DNA from 2 places in the Lysinibacillus sp. FSL W7-1291 genome. Region 1 is predicted to be linked to the other one. Evidence: predicted binding sites of a transcription regulator. Region 1 holds the regulator's gene; the other holds the start of a gene.
What was found. Region 1 encodes Rex, which represses fermentation and respiration genes when NADH is low (regulators of the CRP and FNR family bind a similar motif). Its sites were predicted from a motif close to TTGTGAAATATTTCACAA; they were not measured.
Positions count from the first base shown of each region.

Region 2: the regulator Rex is predicted to act here: its motif matches at 2,523-2,540, upstream of NST76_RS19105 (cytochrome ubiquinol oxidase subunit I).

Region 1 covers NZ_CP151994.1:4,035,597-4,044,242, forward strand. Annotated here, with positions in the region: gene groL (chaperonin GroEL) at 1-1,591, opposite strand, end outside; gene groES (co-chaperone GroES) at 1,722-2,006, opposite strand; gene NST76_RS19590 (type II CAAX endopeptidase family protein) at 2,178-2,942, shown strand; gene tatC (twin-arginine translocase subunit TatC) at 3,020-3,844, opposite strand; gene NST76_RS19600 (twin-arginine translocase TatA/TatE family subunit) at 3,862-4,047, opposite strand; gene NST76_RS19605 (redox-sensing transcriptional repressor Rex) at 4,213-4,848, opposite strand; gene NST76_RS19610 (ATP-binding cassette domain-containing protein) at 5,102-7,045, shown strand; gene tsaD (tRNA (adenosine(37)-N6)-threonylcarbamoyltransferase complex transferase subunit TsaD) at 7,486-8,502, opposite strand; gene rimI (ribosomal protein S18-alanine N-acetyltransferase) at 8,502-8,646, opposite strand, start outside.
Region 2 covers NZ_CP151994.1:3,918,045-3,926,690, reverse strand. Annotated here, with positions in the region: gene gatB (Asp-tRNA(Asn)/Glu-tRNA(Gln) amidotransferase subunit GatB) at 1-528, shown strand, start outside; gene NST76_RS19115 (thioredoxin family protein) at 686-1,249, shown strand; gene NST76_RS19110 (diacylglycerol kinase) at 1,323-2,237, shown strand; gene NST76_RS19105 (cytochrome ubiquinol oxidase subunit I) at 2,791-4,137, shown strand; gene NST76_RS19100 (cytochrome d ubiquinol oxidase subunit II) at 4,134-5,159, shown strand; gene NST76_RS19095 (hypothetical protein) at 5,174-5,296, shown strand; gene rlmD (23S rRNA (uracil(1939)-C(5))-methyltransferase RlmD) at 5,406-6,773, shown strand; gene NST76_RS19085 (tRNA-dihydrouridine synthase) at 6,969-7,937, shown strand; gene NST76_RS19080 (hypothetical protein) at 8,086-8,265, opposite strand; gene NST76_RS19075 (glycerol-3-phosphate dehydrogenase/oxidase) at 8,598-8,646, shown strand, end outside.

The DNA of each region.
Region 1 (8,646 bases):
GCATTGCTGGTGCTGCTTCTGGAATATCTGCTACAACTGCTTCTGTTGTTAAGAATAGCGCTGCAACTGATGCTGCGTTTTGTAAAGCTGAACGAGTTACTTTTGCTGGGTCCACTACGCCTGCTTCCATCATGTTTACCCATTCGCCAGTAGCTGCATTGAAACCAATGCCAACTTCTTCACGTTTTAGGCGATCCACGATGATTGAACCTTCAAGACCAGCGTTATTAGCGATTTGGCGAACTGGTTCTTCTAAAGCACGTAAAACGATTTTCACACCTGTAGCTACGTCGCCGTCTACTGATTCAGCTGCTTTTTCCACTGCTGCATAGACGTTAAGAAGGGCTGTACCACCACCTGATACGATACCTTCTTCAACAGCGGCACGAGTAGAGTTTAGGGCATCTTCAATACGAAGTTTACGTTCTTTAAGCTCAGTTTCTGTTGCAGCACCAACTTTGATAACTGCTACGCCACCTGCTAATTTTGCAAGACGTTCTTGTAATTTTTCTTTATCGAATTCTGATGTTGTTTCAGCAAGTTGTGCACGGATTTGACCAATGCGTCCTTCGATTGCGTCTGCACCGCCAACACCTTCAACGATTGTTGTGTTGTCTTTTGTTACAACAACTTTTGCTGCACGTCCAAGTGAAGAAATATCCGCTGATTTTAGGTCTAAGCCTAATTCTTCAGTAATTACTTGACCACCAGTTAGGATAGCGATATCTTCAAGCATTGCTTTACGACGATCACCGAAGCCTGGTGCTTTTACTGCTACAGCATTGAATGTACCACGAAGCTTGTTCACAACAAGCGTTGCAAGTGCTTCACCTTCCACGTCTTCAGCAATGATTACTAATGGACGACCTTGTTGTACCACTTGTTCTAATAATGGTAATACTTCTTGAATGTTTGTAATTTTTTTATCAGTAATTAAAATGTATGGGTTATCAAGAACCGCTTCCATTTTATCTGTGTCAGTTACCATGTAGTGTGAAGCATAGCCACGGTCAAACTGCATACCTTCTACTACATCAAGTTCTGTTGTGAAGCCTTTAGATTCTTCGATTGTAATAACGCCGTCGTTACCAACACGCTCCATTGCTTCAGCGATCAGTTGTCCAACTTCATCATCTGCAGCAGAAATAGCAGCAACTTGTGCAATTTCTTCTTTATTGCTTACTGGACGAGAAATAGCATGTAATTCTGTAAGTGCAGCAGCAACTGCTTTATCAATACCTTTGCGGATACCTACAGGATTTGCACCAGCCGTAACGTTTTTCAAGCCTTCACGAATAATTGCTTGTGCTAATACTGTTGCTGTTGTTGTACCGTCACCAGCGATTTCATTTGTCTTAGAAGCAACCTCTGCTACTAATTTTGCCCCCATGTTTTCATATGGGTTTTCTAGCTCGATTTCTTTAGCGATTGTTACACCATCATTTGTAATAAGTGGTGAACCGAATTTTTTTTCTAAAACAACATTACGCCCTTTTGGTCCTAATGTTACTTTTACTGTATTCGCTAATTTATCTACACCTTGTAACATTAATGAACGAGCGTCTTCTGAGAATTTAATATCTTTTGCCATGAGAATTTACCCTCCTGAAATGGAATATTCGTTAAGCTTCTTCAATATATTTATATCAATTTCATCTTATTGTCATTTTCGTTAAACAAACAATAAGCCTTCACCTTTATTTAAGGTGTGAATAATGTACTTATTCAATAATTGCAAGAATATCGCTTTCGCGTAAAATTAGGTATTCATTACCTTCAAATTTAACTTCTGTTCCAGCGTATTTAGAGAAAATAATGCGGTCGTCAACTTTAACGTCAAGCTCTACACGTTGCCCGTTCTCTAATACACGACCTGTCCCAACTGCTACTACTTTACCCTCTTGTGGTTTTTCTTTTGCAGAGTCAGGTAGTACAATACCGAATGCAGATTTCTCTTCTACCTCGATTAGTTCAATTACAATACGATCTCCTAGTGGTCTTAACAAGTGAAACAACCTCCTAATAATTAAATAATTGTTAAAATTTATTAGCACTCTATATCAATGAGTGCTAACACAATTATTATGATAATCAATCACACTTTTTTTTGCAAGCCAGAACTTCGAAAAATTTTGTTTTCTTTCCATATTCCTCTACAATAGAAAGGAAGCATATGAATGGAAAGGATTTTGACTGTGACTAATTCTCAAAAAATAACGAAACATAAAAAAACAGCCCTGTATGTCTTATTAATTTATATCTTGATGCAGATTTCAAGCAGATGGCTGCTCTTACCGTTTCATAAGCTCGTTATGAAGATAACTGGTCTAGCTTCTGAACAAGCGGCTCCCATTACTCAAGGCTGGTATATTGCCCTTAGTTTTGCTATTGCGCTCATTTTAAGCTTAATCCTAACATCTCGTGATAAAGCCTTTTGGAACATTTATCAAGGAAAAAAGGAAACGATCCCTCTTACAATTGTTTGGGGAATCTTCGGTTTCTTCCTCGTGTTCTTTGGTCAAATGATTGGTGCCGCTATTGAGATGGCTGTTTTCGGTATCGAAGGAGGTTCCCAAAATACCGCAGATATCGTCGCTATAGCTCAAGGTGCTCCCGTTGCTATATTAGCGATTGTTGTATTTGGGCCTATTTTAGAAGAATTCGTCTTCCGCAGAGTCATATTTGGCTCGCTTGTCCAAACAACAAATTTCTGGGTGGCGGCTATAGTAAGTGCCATATTCTTTGCGATTATCCACTTCGACTTCTCGCATATCTTGCTTTATACCATTTGTGGCTTAATATTTGCCTTTTTATATCACAAAACAAAACGCATTTGGACTTCTATTATCGCACACGTTATGCTTAATGGATTTGTGACACTTGTACAATTCTATGCAGAGCCATTGCAAAAGTTTCTTCAAGAACTAGAAAAAATGCAATAATTTTTTGTAAAGTCATCGTAAAGCGGAATTAGAACACAAAAGCTCGGTGTCCCATTGAGGGCACCGAGCTTTATCTATTACTGTTGATTCAATTCTTCTATTTGTCGTCGTTGCTGCTCAAGCGCCTCTTCAATCTGACGCTTTTGCTCCGCTTCCTGTTCTTCTTTTAAACGAATTTCCTCTGATTTAAGATATTTCTTATAACCAATCCGAGAAATCATAATACTAATTTCATACAAGATAAACAATGGCACAGAAACCATTAAATGTGACGCCAACTCAGGCGGTGCAATAATCGCTGCACATACAAATAAACCAAAGTATGAATATTTACGAATTCGAATTAGTAAATCTGGACTTAATATACCAATTCGCGAAAAGAATAAAACAACAATCGGTAACTGGAATAGAAAACCAAAAGGTATTGTAAGCTTAAACAAAAATGTAAAATACTCATGTATACCAATGGTTTGCTGTATCTCCAAATCATTCGATAAATTCATCATGAATTTTATGACATACGGGAAGAGTAAAAAGTACGAAAAAGATAACCCTGCAATAAACAATAGAAATGAATATGGTATATAGCTTAGAGTGGCTTTACGTTCTACTTCTCTTAATCCAGGGCTGATAAACGACCACAATTGATACATCAACACTGGCGATGAAAGAATAAAGGCAATTATAAAAACAACTTGGATATAAATCGCAAGTGGTGTGACTACGTCAAATGCATGAAGCTCAATATTATATTTTGCTCCAGTCATTTGAAGGTATTTAACAAGCGGCTTTGCGACGAAAAAGCCGCCAGCCATAGCGAGAACAAAGAAAACGGCAACAATGAACAGCCGTTTTCTTAATTCTTCTATATGCTCAATGACAGTTAGATCTTTTGGATTCATTCCTCAAACATCCTAACTTACTTATCTAGTTCTTTCTTTTTCTTGTCATCATCATCTTCGTCGGCTAAACCTTTAGTAGCATTTTTGAATTCACGTAGTGTTGAACCAAATGCCTTACCAAGCTCTGGTAACTTCTTAGGGCCAAAAATTAATAACGCGACAATTCCGATAATAATGAGGCTCATAGGACCAATTCCACCCATTACAGCCACCTCCTCTTTATATCCATCATTTTAACGCATATTTCGCCATTTTGCTAACTAATTATATGTGAAAGTTTTTCGTCTCTCTCATAGGTTTACCCGCATTTTATTAAAAAATATTATTTGACAGAAATGGTGAATTACACTTAAAAATATGTATTATTTTCACACTTCCTGATTACGAATTAAATATATAAGCGCTTGCAATTCTACCGATAAATCAATGGTTAAGAGCTGCATTCTATCTGGTACTGTTAACCGTTCTGGTGTAAAGTTTAAAATACCCTTTGCATTCATTGCTGCTAAACGATCCGCCATTTTTTGTGCGGAGCGTGGTGAAACGGTTAAAATCGCAAGCTCTGCACCGTATTCAGCATACTTCTCCTCCAGCAAATCTGGATGAAAAACAGGAATATTACTAATCATTTTGCCATCCTTCGGTGCTTTAGAATCGAATGCTACGACAATATGTGTATTATGGTTTTTTTGAAAATTATATTTTAATAATGCACTGCCCAAATTCCCCACGCCAATTAACGCTACTTTTGTCGCTTCATGTTGATCAAGCGTCTGGCTAAAAAATTGTAATAAATGCTGCACATCATAGCCATAGCCCTTTTTACCAAGAGCGCCAAAATAAGAAAAATCACGGCGAATCGTTGCAGAATCTATTTTCATCGCTTCACTCAGTTCCTTCGACGAAATACGTTCCATACCTTCTTGTGCAAAGTTTTGAATAAATCGATAGTAAAGAGGAAGTCTTTTTGTAGTGGCTTGTGGGATTTTTAATTCTTGTTTCAAACTTTCTCCTCCTTATGATGAACCTCAATCAATTTTACTGTATTTAACTACTAATTTTAATACATTTATCCTTAACTATATACAACATTTTTGCAATCCACTAGCGTATTTCTCTTTAGTTAATGGCGCTTTGTACGCAACTAACTAAAAAGAAATCGTTTCAATCTTACATGACTGCTAGGAATAAGTAAAGCACCTACATTGCATGCAAATCGTTCATCCATTACACTAAGGTAGAATTGAGGTGTCAAGAATGATTGTTTTACAGGTCAATCAACTAACTAAATCCTTTCTTGCAGATGAAATTTTAAGTGGTGTTAAATTAGAAGTTCAACACCGTGATCGCGTTGCCTTAGTAGGGCGAAACGGTGCAGGTAAATCGACTTTATTAAAAATAATCGCTGGTCAAATGTCCTATGACTCTGGGGATATCATTATCCCAAAGGGCGTTCAGGTTGGCTATTTAGAGCAACATGCTGGATTAAATTCTACGTTAACTATTTGGGATGAAATGATGACCATTTTCGAACCGCTTTTAGCTCAAGAACAAACGCTCCGCTCGCTCGAACAGCAGATGGCTGATCCTACCGTTTACGAAAATTCCACTCTGTATGCGAAAGTTATGTCGGAATACGATCAACTACAGCATACTTTTAAGGATGCTGGCGGCTATCAATATGAATCGGACATACGTTCAGTGCTTCATGGAATGCAGTTCTATCCCGAAGACTATGATAAACCCATCAGCTCACTATCTGGTGGACAACGCACACGTTTAGCACTGGCTAAGCTTTTACTTAGTAAACCAGACCTTTTAATTCTCGATGAGCCTACGAACCATTTAGATATCGAAACATTATCTTGGTTGGAATCTTATTTAAAGAGCTATGAAGGAGCTATTTTAATTGTTTCCCATGACCGCTACTTCTTAGACCAAGTCGTTTCCATTGTCTACGAGGTGTCACGTCATCGTGTTACAAAATATACAGGCAATTACAGTGCTTATTTAGATGAAAAGGCTAAAACCTATGAACGCGATGTCAAACTTTTTGAGCGTCAGCAAGATGAAAAGGCCAAGCTAGAGGATTTTATCCAAAAGAATATTGCACGTGCCTCTACAACAAAAATGGCACAAAGTCGACGTAAAATGCTTGAACGAACTGAGTGGATGGAATCGCCAGATGGTGATGAGAAATCCGCTAGTTTTGGTTTTACTATCGAACGTCAAAGTGGTAATGATGTTTTATCCGTCGATGATTTAACAATCGGCTATGATGATCAGCTAATATCTAGTGGTATTAACCTGCGCACTTTTCGCGAGGATCGGATAGCCCTTGTTGGACCAAATGGGGTTGGTAAATCAACATTATTAAAAACAATTGTGAAAGATTTAACACCTCTTGCAGGTGCTATTCGTTATGGTACTAATGTACAAATTGGCTATTATGATCAAGAGCAAGCAAAGCTTTCAAGCAATAAAAGTGTCTTGAAAGAGCTATGGGATGAATGGCCGCTCATGAATGAAAAAGATATTCGCACTGTCTTAGGACGCTTCCTATTTAGTGGAGAAGATGTGGATAAAACCGTATCCTCTTTATCAGGCGGTGAAAAAGCACGCCTTGCACTCTCAAAATTAATGATGCAAAAGGCCAATTTTTTAATTCTCGACGAGCCTACAAACCATCTAGACTTAGATAGTAAAGAGGTTCTGGAAAATGCACTGATTGATTATCCTGGAACGCTTCTATTTGTCTCCCATGACCGCTACTTCATTAATCGTATCACAACGAAAGTGGTGGAGTTGTCTGGAACTGGGTCATTTGAATATTTAGGTGACTATGATTATTATGTAGAGAAAAAACAGGAACTGTTGGAGCTAGCGCAAATGAAGGCTGCCTCCCAACTACAAGTACAGCAAGACCTCCCTGATAAGACTTCTACCTCTAAAATTGATAAAGAGGCAAAAAAACGCGAACGTCAAATTAGACGTACTATTGAAGAACTAGAAGTGAAAATGCAAGAAACGACAGCTAGCATTGATAGGCTCGAGGAAGCTCTCTGTGACCCTGCAATTTTCACGGATCACGAAAAAATTTCACAGCTTCAAGACGAATTAGCTATTGCTAAAGAACAGCATGAGCGATTGGAATTAGAATGGTTAGAGCTAAATGAGGAACTTGAAAATATGAATATGTAGTTACTGATTTTAAGCCATGTGCCTCGCCGCATGGCTTTTTTCTTTACACACCTTTATTTTTCATATATATTGGTCAAGTGCTATTTTTCGACAAAAAATGCCCACAGTTTTATACACACTATAAATCTAGTAATACCAACATATCAACAGAGTTTTCCACATTGTCCACAATCAAAAATTATTTTATCCACATCCTACCTTGTAAAACATGCTACTATATATTGAATAATCACAAGTTATACACAAGTTATCAACATATTGTGCATAAGTACGCGTGTTCGGTACTTAGTTCGCTCCATTACCTGTGGATAATTTTCTGAAAAATTTGTCAATTAATGTGTTGAATATTATTATTCTCTTCGCAACGTTCATTTTTTATCAACAAATTTTCGACAATCAAAAAAGAGATATCTTCAATAAGATACCTCCTTCATTTACTGCTACACCCAAGATTTTAACTCCATTCCGGGACGTCCATTCATCATTAAGTTTCCTCGAACCCCCGCCTCAAACATTGGCATGGCTGCTGCTCCAATCATTGCCGCATTATCTGTACACAATTTGAGTGGTGGTACAAAAAATGGGATACCTTCCTCGGCAAATACAGCCTCTAAAGCGCTTCGCAGACCTTTATTCGCTGCTACACCACCAGCTGCTATGACTTGCTTCACCTGATATTCGCGAGCAGCACGCAATGTTTTCGCTGTCAGTACTTCGACAACACTTTCCTGAAAACCTTTAGCAACGGCTGCTGGCGAAATAGCTTCGCCTCGTTGATCCATATTGTGTTTATAATTGATGACTGCTGATTTTAAGCCACTAAAGCTAAAATCATAAGAACCCTCCTCTAACCAAACTCTTGGAAAAGGAACAGCCTCTTCACCCTCATGAGCAAGCTGATCAATACGTGGTCCACCTGGATAAGGTAAGTTTAAAACGCGTGCCACTTTATCATAGGCTTCACCAGCTGCATCATCTCGTGTTTCACCAATGACCTCAAAGGAGCCATGTTCCTTCATATAAACAAGCTCTGTATGACCACCTGATACGACAAGTGCCAACAAAGGAAATTCCATTGGCTGAACAAGTGCATTGGCATAAATATGTCCTGCAATATGGTGGACGCCAACAATCGGCAAGCTGTTAGCAAAAGCAAAAGCCTTAGCTGCGTTAATGCCAATCAATAATGCCCCTACAAGACCTGGGCCCTCTGTAACAGCAACTGCATCTAAATCAGCTGGCTTTAAATTAGCTTGTGCCAGTGCTTCTTCTATTACTACTGTAATTTGTTCAACATGATGACGTGATGCAATTTCAGGTACAACCCCACCAAATCGCTTATGACTTTCTATTTGAGAAGCCACAACATTCGACACAATTTCATGACCATTTCGAATAATCGCTGCAGCTGTTTCATCACAACTTGATTCTATTGCTAATATCAATCCATTATTCATTATAAATTCACCCACATGACAAGGGCATCCTCCCCGTTATCAGTATAATAGCCTTTCCGTATGCCACCATCTTGGAATTGAAGCTTGCGATAGAGATTTTGTGCAACCATATTTGTTACACGTACCTCTAACGTCATGACCTCC
Region 2 (8,646 bases), 120 kb from region 1:
AAACGTTATGTAGAAGAATTAGGCTTAACACCATATGATGCAGGAGTTCTTGTTATTTCTAAAGAAATCTCAGACTTCTTCGAGGCAATGATTGTGAACGGTGCAGATGCGAAACTTTCTGCTAACTGGCTAATGGGTGATGTTTCAGCTTACTTAAATGCGGAACAAAAAGACCTTAAAGATACTGCACTAACACCAGAAAACCTTGCTGAGATGGTGAAATTAATCACTGACGGAACAATTTCTTCTAAGATCGGTAAAAAAGTATTTGCTGAATTAGTAGAAAACGGTGGTTCTGCACAGGATATTGTGAAGGCGAAAGGTTTAGTTCAAATTTCCGATGAAGGTGCACTACTAGCCATCGTAACAGAAGTTTTAGATAACAATGCACAATCTATCGAAGACTTTAAAAATGGTAAAGATCGTGCGATTGGCTTCTTAGTTGGTCAAATTATGAAGGCAACAAAAGGTCAAGCCAACCCTCCAATGGTTAATAAATTATTACAACAAGAAATTGCCAAACGATAATACTCGTTGTAACATAATAGCCGAGAGAGCTTTATTGCTCCCTCGGCTATTAATTTTCAAAAATGTAACTAATTTGCAATTTATAACACTTAATAGTTGTTTAAAAAGAGTATTCATAGCAAAATATAGAATAGACAATAATAAGGGGGACGAGCCAATGAAAACTGAACAACAATATTTTCAAGAAGCTATTTCGATACAACAATATATGGAGAACATGACGACGTTGAAAGAAGAGAGCTTCCGTATTTATGATGGTTTTGAAGTGCCAACAAACGATGGCTTCATCGAATTACTAAAAGATAAGCAGCCAAAAATTTTAACTATTACAGAAGATTGGTGCGGAGACGCTATGTTAAACAACCCTATTATTCGTCGTGTTGCTGAAGCGGCAGGGTTAGAAATGCGTACCGTTTTTCGCGATGCTGATACAGAGTTAATTGATCGTTATTTAACAAACGGTGGTCGTGCTATCCCGATTTATCTGTTGTTAGATGATGCAGGTGAGGTTGTAGGAAAATGGGGACCACGTGCGCCTGAATTACAAGAGTTAGTCGTAACGAAACGAGCGAGTTTACCAGATAAAGAAGATCCAACATTTGAAGAAGCTCAAAAAGCTCTTTATGCAGAAATTCGAGAGGAAAATATCTCGAACTCAACTTACTGGACGTATGTCTATGAGGACTTTAAAAAACAGGTAACAAACGCATTACAAAAATAACAAGAGCATTGCAACATTTCAACGTAGAATTTCGTTGAATGAAATAGAATCTTATGAAGCAGGAAGGTATGTTATGAAACGAGCAAGAATCATTTATAATCCTACATCTGGACGCGAAGTATTTAAGAAACATCTACCAGAGGTGTTGGAAAAACTAGAGGTAGCAGGCTATGAGACATCCTGTCATGCAACAACATGTGAGGGAGATGCAACGCTTGCAGCAAAAAATGCGGTAGAGCGTGGTTTTGATATCATCATCGCAGTTGGTGGAGATGGCACATTAAATGAAGTTGTTTCAGGTGTAAGTCCATTTGAAAACCGTCCGAAAGTTGGTCTAATTCCGATGGGTACTACAAATGATTTTGCCCGTGCTGTGCATATTCCTCGAAATATTGATGAGGCTGTAGACATTATAATTCAAGGCGACACATTACCAGTGGACGTGGGTCTCTTAAATGGCGAACGCTATTTCATTAATATTGCTGCTGGGGGACGCATTACAGAACTCACTTATGAAGTACCAAGTAAAATGAAAACAATGCTTGGTCAGTTAGCCTATTATGTAAAGGCAGTAGAAATGATTCCATCCATCAAAGCTTCCCATATGCGTATTGAATATGATGGCGAAGTATTTGATGGGGACGCCATGATGTTCCTATGTGGTTTAACGAATTCAGTAGGTGGCTTTGAAAAACTTGCCCCTGATGCGAGTATTAATGATGGTTACTTTACAGTAATAGTACTGAAAAAAGTAAGCCTTCCAGAGTTTATTCAACTAGCTGCTATGGCATTACGAGGCGAACATTTAAATGACGATCGTGTCATTTATAAAAAAGCCAGCGTTGTCAAAGTCACGACTGAAAACGAAGTCCATCTTAACCTAGATGGCGAATATGGCGGAGACGCACCAGCTACATTTGAAAATCTGAAGCGTCACATTGAAATCTTTGTCCCACTTGCAGATATTCGAGAAGAAGACCGTATTTAATCAATCCAAAAAGCTCATCCTATTTTAGTTGGATGAGCTTTTTGGATTCTATCTGATCGTACTTATAAAAGAAAGGGATCTGCATATTAGGAAGTCCCCTAAAGAGAAAAGCTTCACCACTCCCAAAAATATCTACCCCCCACACTCCCAAAGTTAACCTTCCCAATAGAAGCCGAAAACCAGAACTGTGCCACATAAGAATCTCTGAAAACCTACTTAATCCGATTGCTTCCTTTATTAAATTGGAATGGACTAAATTATACAATTTCATCTTTAGAACTTAGATTGTGAATGAATTTAGAAAAATGTTTGGCAAATGTGCGTATATTAGTTGAACAAAATTTGAAACCTTAATAATAGCCTGAAATTTCGGTCCGTTATTAAGGTTTTATTCGTTGTAATAGTGGAAAATGGGGGTATGGATAAGGGAAAGGAAGTGTTGCCTTTGTATAAGTCACAAGAAAAGAAACTTATATGGATAAGTTTTGGTGTTGCAATTATTATGCTACTTTCCATTCTTGGAAGAATATTTGGAAGTTAGGGGGGCAATGAGATGATTAATGAATCAGCAGTCTTTTGGAGTCGAGCATTAACGGAGTTAACATTATCGTTCCATATTATTTATGCAACGATTGGTGTAGGTGTCCCGTTGATGATTATGATTGCTCAATGGACTGGGTATAAAAAGAATGATGAGCATTATATCTTAATGGCGAGACGTTGGGCGCGTGGTTTTGTTATTACTGTGGCCGTAGGTGTTGTAACAGGAACTGCCATTGGCTTACAGCTTTCATTATTGTGGCCTAACTTTATGCAACTTGCTGGTCAAACGATTGCATTACCATTGTTTATGGAAACGTTTGCATTTTTCTTTGAAGCTATATTTTTAGGGATCTATTTATATACATGGGACCGCTTTGATAGTCAGAAAAAACATATGCTACTATTAATTCCTGTCGCTGTTGGAGCGTCGATGTCAGCGGTCTTCATTACAATTGTTAATGCTTTTATGAATGCACCACAAGGATTTGATATTGTAGACGGAGAACTTGTCAATATTCAACCTTTTTTAGCGATGTTTAACCCAGCCATGCCGACAAAGGTAGCGCATGTACTTGTGACAGCGTATATGACATCAGCATTTGTACTAGCAGCTATTGCGGGATACAGAATGTTAAAAGGCTCTAAGCATGTATACCATAAAAAATCCTTGCTTTTACTTATGAAAATTGGCTTAATTTTCTCCATAGCTGCTGCTGTAATTGGAGATTTTTCAGGAAAATACTTAGCTGAATATCAACCCGAAAAACTAGCCGCTGCAGAATGGCATTTTGAAACAGAGGGTAAAGCATCGCTTGTATTATTTGGTGTATTAGATGGAGAAGAAGTAAAATACGCCATTAAAATTCCGTATGCTTTGAGCATTCTTGCACATTTTAATCCTAACGCAGAGGTAATTGGCTTAGATCAATTTGCGGAGGAGGATTTACCACCACTCTATATTCATTATCTCTTTGATATTATGGTGTCCATTGGTATGTTTATGGTGCTAGTTTCATTACTTTATGTTGTAGGGAAAGCACGGGGCTGGCAATTTATTCATTCGCGATGGTATAGATGGATTATTGTTGCGGGAGGACCTCTGTCAATCATTGCCATCGAAGCAGGTTGGTGGCTTGCGGAAGTTGGACGTCAACCATGGATACTGTATGGTCTAATGCGCACACCGGAGGGAGCTACTACGAGTGACCATGTGGATTTAATGATGCTATTGTTCGCAGGTGTTTATGCAGTTTTAGCAGTAGGAAGTATTGTCGTCTTGGTTCGAATGTTTAAAAAGAATCCAATCGAGCGTGAAATTGAAGATCGCCACTCTGAAAAAGGCGGTGACATCCTATGACGTTAGAGGTATTAGGTATTTCCGTATTATGGATTTTTCTATTTGGCTATGTCATTGTCGCATCCATTGATTTTGGTGCAGGCTTCTTCAACGCTTATAGCCTACTAATTGGTAAAAATCATATTTTAACAAATATTATCAAACGTTATTTATCGCCTGTCTGGGAAGTAACCAATGTCTTTTTAGTATTCTTCTTCGTAGGGATCGTTGGATTTTTCCCACAAACTGCTTTTTATTACGGAACGATTTTACTTGTGCCAGTCAGTATTTCGCTTGTACTGTTAGCAATTCGTGGCTCCTACTATGCCTTTGAATCGTACGGCACGCGAGGACATATAGGGTATACGCTGACATACGGTGTGGCAGGTTTATTAATTCCCGCTTCCTTATCTGTTGTTTTTGCCATTGCTGGTGGAGGCTATGTTGATCTGATTGATGGGCAACCTGTGCTAAACTACTGGACTTTATATACAAGTCCATTTGCTTGGAGCATTGTGGTACTGAGCATCGCTGCTGTGCTGTATATTTCAGCCGTATTTTTAACGTGGTATGCTCATAAAGCAAATGACGTAGAAGCGACTAAACTGATGCGAAAATATGCACTTGTTTGGGCAGCACCGTTAATGATTAGTGCACTGGGCATTATGTATGAAATGAAATCCATTAACCCAGAAAGTTATAGTCACATGGTGAATTTATGGTGGATGTTTGCGATTTCAGCTGTCTTATTTATTATTACAGTCATGCTCATTGCCATGCGTAAAAAGTACGGACTTGCAGTTGGGCTTCTTATTGCTCAATTTGCTGTAGCCTTCTTTGCATATGGGATAGCACAATATCCATACTTACTGTATCCGTATTTAACAATTTATGATAGTTTTACAAGCACACAAATGGCGGTTGCTTTAGTCATCGCATTTATTTTAGGGCTGTGCCTTCTTCTTCCTTCACTCTATTTATTGATGAAACTATTCTTGTTCAATAAAAACTATGTGACAGGAAAAGAAGACAATCACGCATAGGAGGAAATCAAGGTATGCAAAGTTTCTTAATTTTTTATGCACCTTTTATTGTCGTCATTCTTGGGATCTTGTGTGCATTTTGGTGGGCACCAAGGGATTATCATATTACAAAAGAGCAAGAAAAGAGTCGCGAATAGCGGCTCTTTTTTCAAGTTAGTGAGGAGAACAATATAACGGGCAAGTCTTGTTCTTTTTTCATTCGCCAACACATGCTACAATAAGGAGATTGAAATGGAGGATGTACGAATGTCAGCACCCGTGAAAAAAAATGATCGACTTTCAGTTTATATAGAAGATTTAACACATGATGGCAATGGCGTCGCAAAGGTTGATGGCTACCCACTATTTATACAAGGCGCACTTCCGAACGAAACAGCTGAAATACATGTGATGAAAACCTTGAAAAATTATGGCTTTGCAAAAGTTGTAGATATTATTAAGCCATCTTCAGATCGAGTAGTAGCACCCTGTGATTATTTCAAGCAATGTGGCGGCTGTCAACTACAGCATTTATCCTATGAGGGGCAGTTAAAGTGGAAAGAAAATATGGTGCGCAATGTGATGCAGCGCATTGGTAAAATTAATGCACCTGTTCTTCCTGTAAAAGGAATGGAAGAGCCTTGGCATTACCGTAATAAAGCGCAAATCCCCTTCTCTGTAAATGAAGAAGGACAAGCGATTGCAGGTTTTTATAAAACAAAAACGCATAGCATTGTAGATATGGATCGTTGCTTAATTCAAACAGGAGAAGCGGACGCCATTCTTGCAGGCTTGAAAAAGGAATTAACGGCGATAGGAATTCGCCCTTACAATGAGCATACACACGAAGGAATGCTGCGACACGTTGTCATTCGTAAAGCACGAGCAACAGGTGAGGTCATGGTTGTCCTTGTAACAAAAAAGAAAAAGTTCCCACAAAAAGAGGCAGCCGTTGCAGTGATTCAAAGATTAGTTCCGAACGTTACGTCGATTATGCAAAATGTGAATAATGAAAAAACCAATGTGATTTTTGGTGATGATACCATCAATCTTTGGGGCAAGGACATCATTATTGATACAATTGGCAATGTACGTTTTGAGATTTCAGCTCGTTCCTTCTATCAAGTCAACCCAGAGCAAACAGAGGTCCTCTATAAACAAGCATTGGATTATGCTGACTTGCAGGGGGATGAACGCGTCATTGATGCGTATTGTGGCATTGGTACCATCTCTTTATTCCTGGCACAAAAAGCAAAGGCAGTCATGGGCGTGGAGATTGTCCCACAAGCAATTGAAGATGCTAAACGCAACGCAGTACTCAATGGTTTTACCAATACTTATTTTGAGGCTGGCCCAGCAGAGGAAGTTATACCGAGATGGTATAAGGAGGGCAAGGAAGCAGACGTACTAGTAGTCGATCCACCACGCAAAGGCTGCGACGAAGCACTTCTAACTACCATTTTAGAGCAACAACCAAAGCGAGTGGTCTATGTCTCCTGCAACCCAGCTACACTAGCACGCGACCTTCGTATTTTGGAGGATGGCGGCTATCAAACACAGGAAATTCAGCCAGTAGACATGTTCCCGCATTCGACGCATTGTGAAGCAGTTGCTTGGCTAACGTTAGTAGAGTAGAAAAGCAGATGGTGTAGAGAAATCTATACTATCTGCTTTCTATTTAGACAATTACCATTTAAGAACGATTTTCGATATAATAAACGTGACTGATTTTCAAAAAGTTATTGGGCATGATATAAATGTAAAATTGAGCTTTATATTTTGGACTGAAAGTATAGAGTTTTATTCATAGTGAGAGGATTTGGGTTTAACATGATAGATAATTTTTGGCGTGATTTACCACGACCATTTTTTGTGCTGGCACCAATGGAAGATGTGACAGATGTTGTTTTTCGACATGTAGTAAATGAAGCGGGTCGGCCGGATGTATTTTTTACAGAGTTTACAAATTCGGATAGCTATTGTCATCCAGAGGGACAGAAAAGTGTACGTGGCCGTTTGACTTTTACAGAAGATGAGCAGCCAATGGTGGCACATATTTGGGGGGATAATCCCGACTATTTCCGTCAAATGAGTATTGGTATGGCAGAGCTCGGTTTTAAAGGCATTGATATTAATATGGGTTGCCCTGTACCGAATGTGGCATCAAGAGGAAAAGGGAGTGGCCTTATTCTCCGTCCAGATGTCGCGGCAGAATTGATTCAAGCAGCAAAAGCGGGTGGATTGCCTGTCAGTGTGAAAACCCGTCTTGGCTACAAGGAGATAAATGAGTGGGAGGAGTGGCTAACACATATTTTACAACAAGATATAGCGAACCTTTCGATTCATCTACGAACAAGAAAGGAAATGAGCTTAGTAGATGCGCATTGGGAGCTTATTCCGGAAATCAAAAAATTACGTGACCGTATTGCACCAAATACGCTACTAACAATCAATGGAGATATTCCTGACCGTCAAACGGGACTGCAGCTAGCTGAACAATATGGTATTGATGGCGTGATGATTGGGCGAGGTATTTTTAAAAATCCGTTTGCTTTTGAAAAAGAGCCAAAAGAGCATAGCAGTAAAGAGTATCTTGATCTTTTAAGACTGCAGCTCGATCTGCAAGATCAATATGCGGAAGTACTACCACGTTCCATCACAGGGCTTCACCGCTTTTTCAAAATTTATGTCAAAGGATTCCGTGGAGCTGGTGAATTAAGAAGCCAATTGATGAACACGAAATCAACAGATGAAGTGCGTGCATTGTTAGATAACTTTGAAGCAAATAATATGGAGTGACCTGTTAGCTGGTAAGAATGGAGCATAATTCATAAAAAGCAAGGGCAGGAGTAAGCAATATCCACTCCTTACTCTTGCTTTTTTTCTGGTATAAAGGCTACAAATGAATCTTCCTATTTATTTTAACCTTTATAAGCAAACAGCATTTTTAGACAAAATCAAATATATCACCAATCAATCTCCCTATGCCTCTAAGTAACCAGAAAAGGACTCTAAAAGGCAAGAGAATGAGTTCAGGTATCCAAACGAGTATATCAAAAATGAAATCTAAAAATGTATAACCGCTGTGGTACTTCTTGCCTTTTCTTCTTTGCCACCAATCCTTCATAAATTCTCAATCCTTTTTAACCGTTACAATTTTTTAATATATTTACGATCAAATGTTTATTAAGTTTCAAATGAACAGTAGAGGCTATCATCTTTTGCTAAAAAACGTTTTTGTTTAGGCATGTGTAGCTACTTTCGTAGCGCATATTTCTTCACATAACAGTATACTGCTAAAACATAAACTTGCCTTTTTCGAATGTGCATATTACAATAAAAAGTAAGTTAATAGCAGGTTTGAGTAACTGAGAGACCATTGAAAACGTATGTACCTAGCGTACATATGCTTTTGATGGTCTTTTTTTATCTTTAAAATGATGAGGGAGGAAATAAAATATGAGTACAGCTTCTGCGATACAACGACAACAAACAATGGAGGAACTAC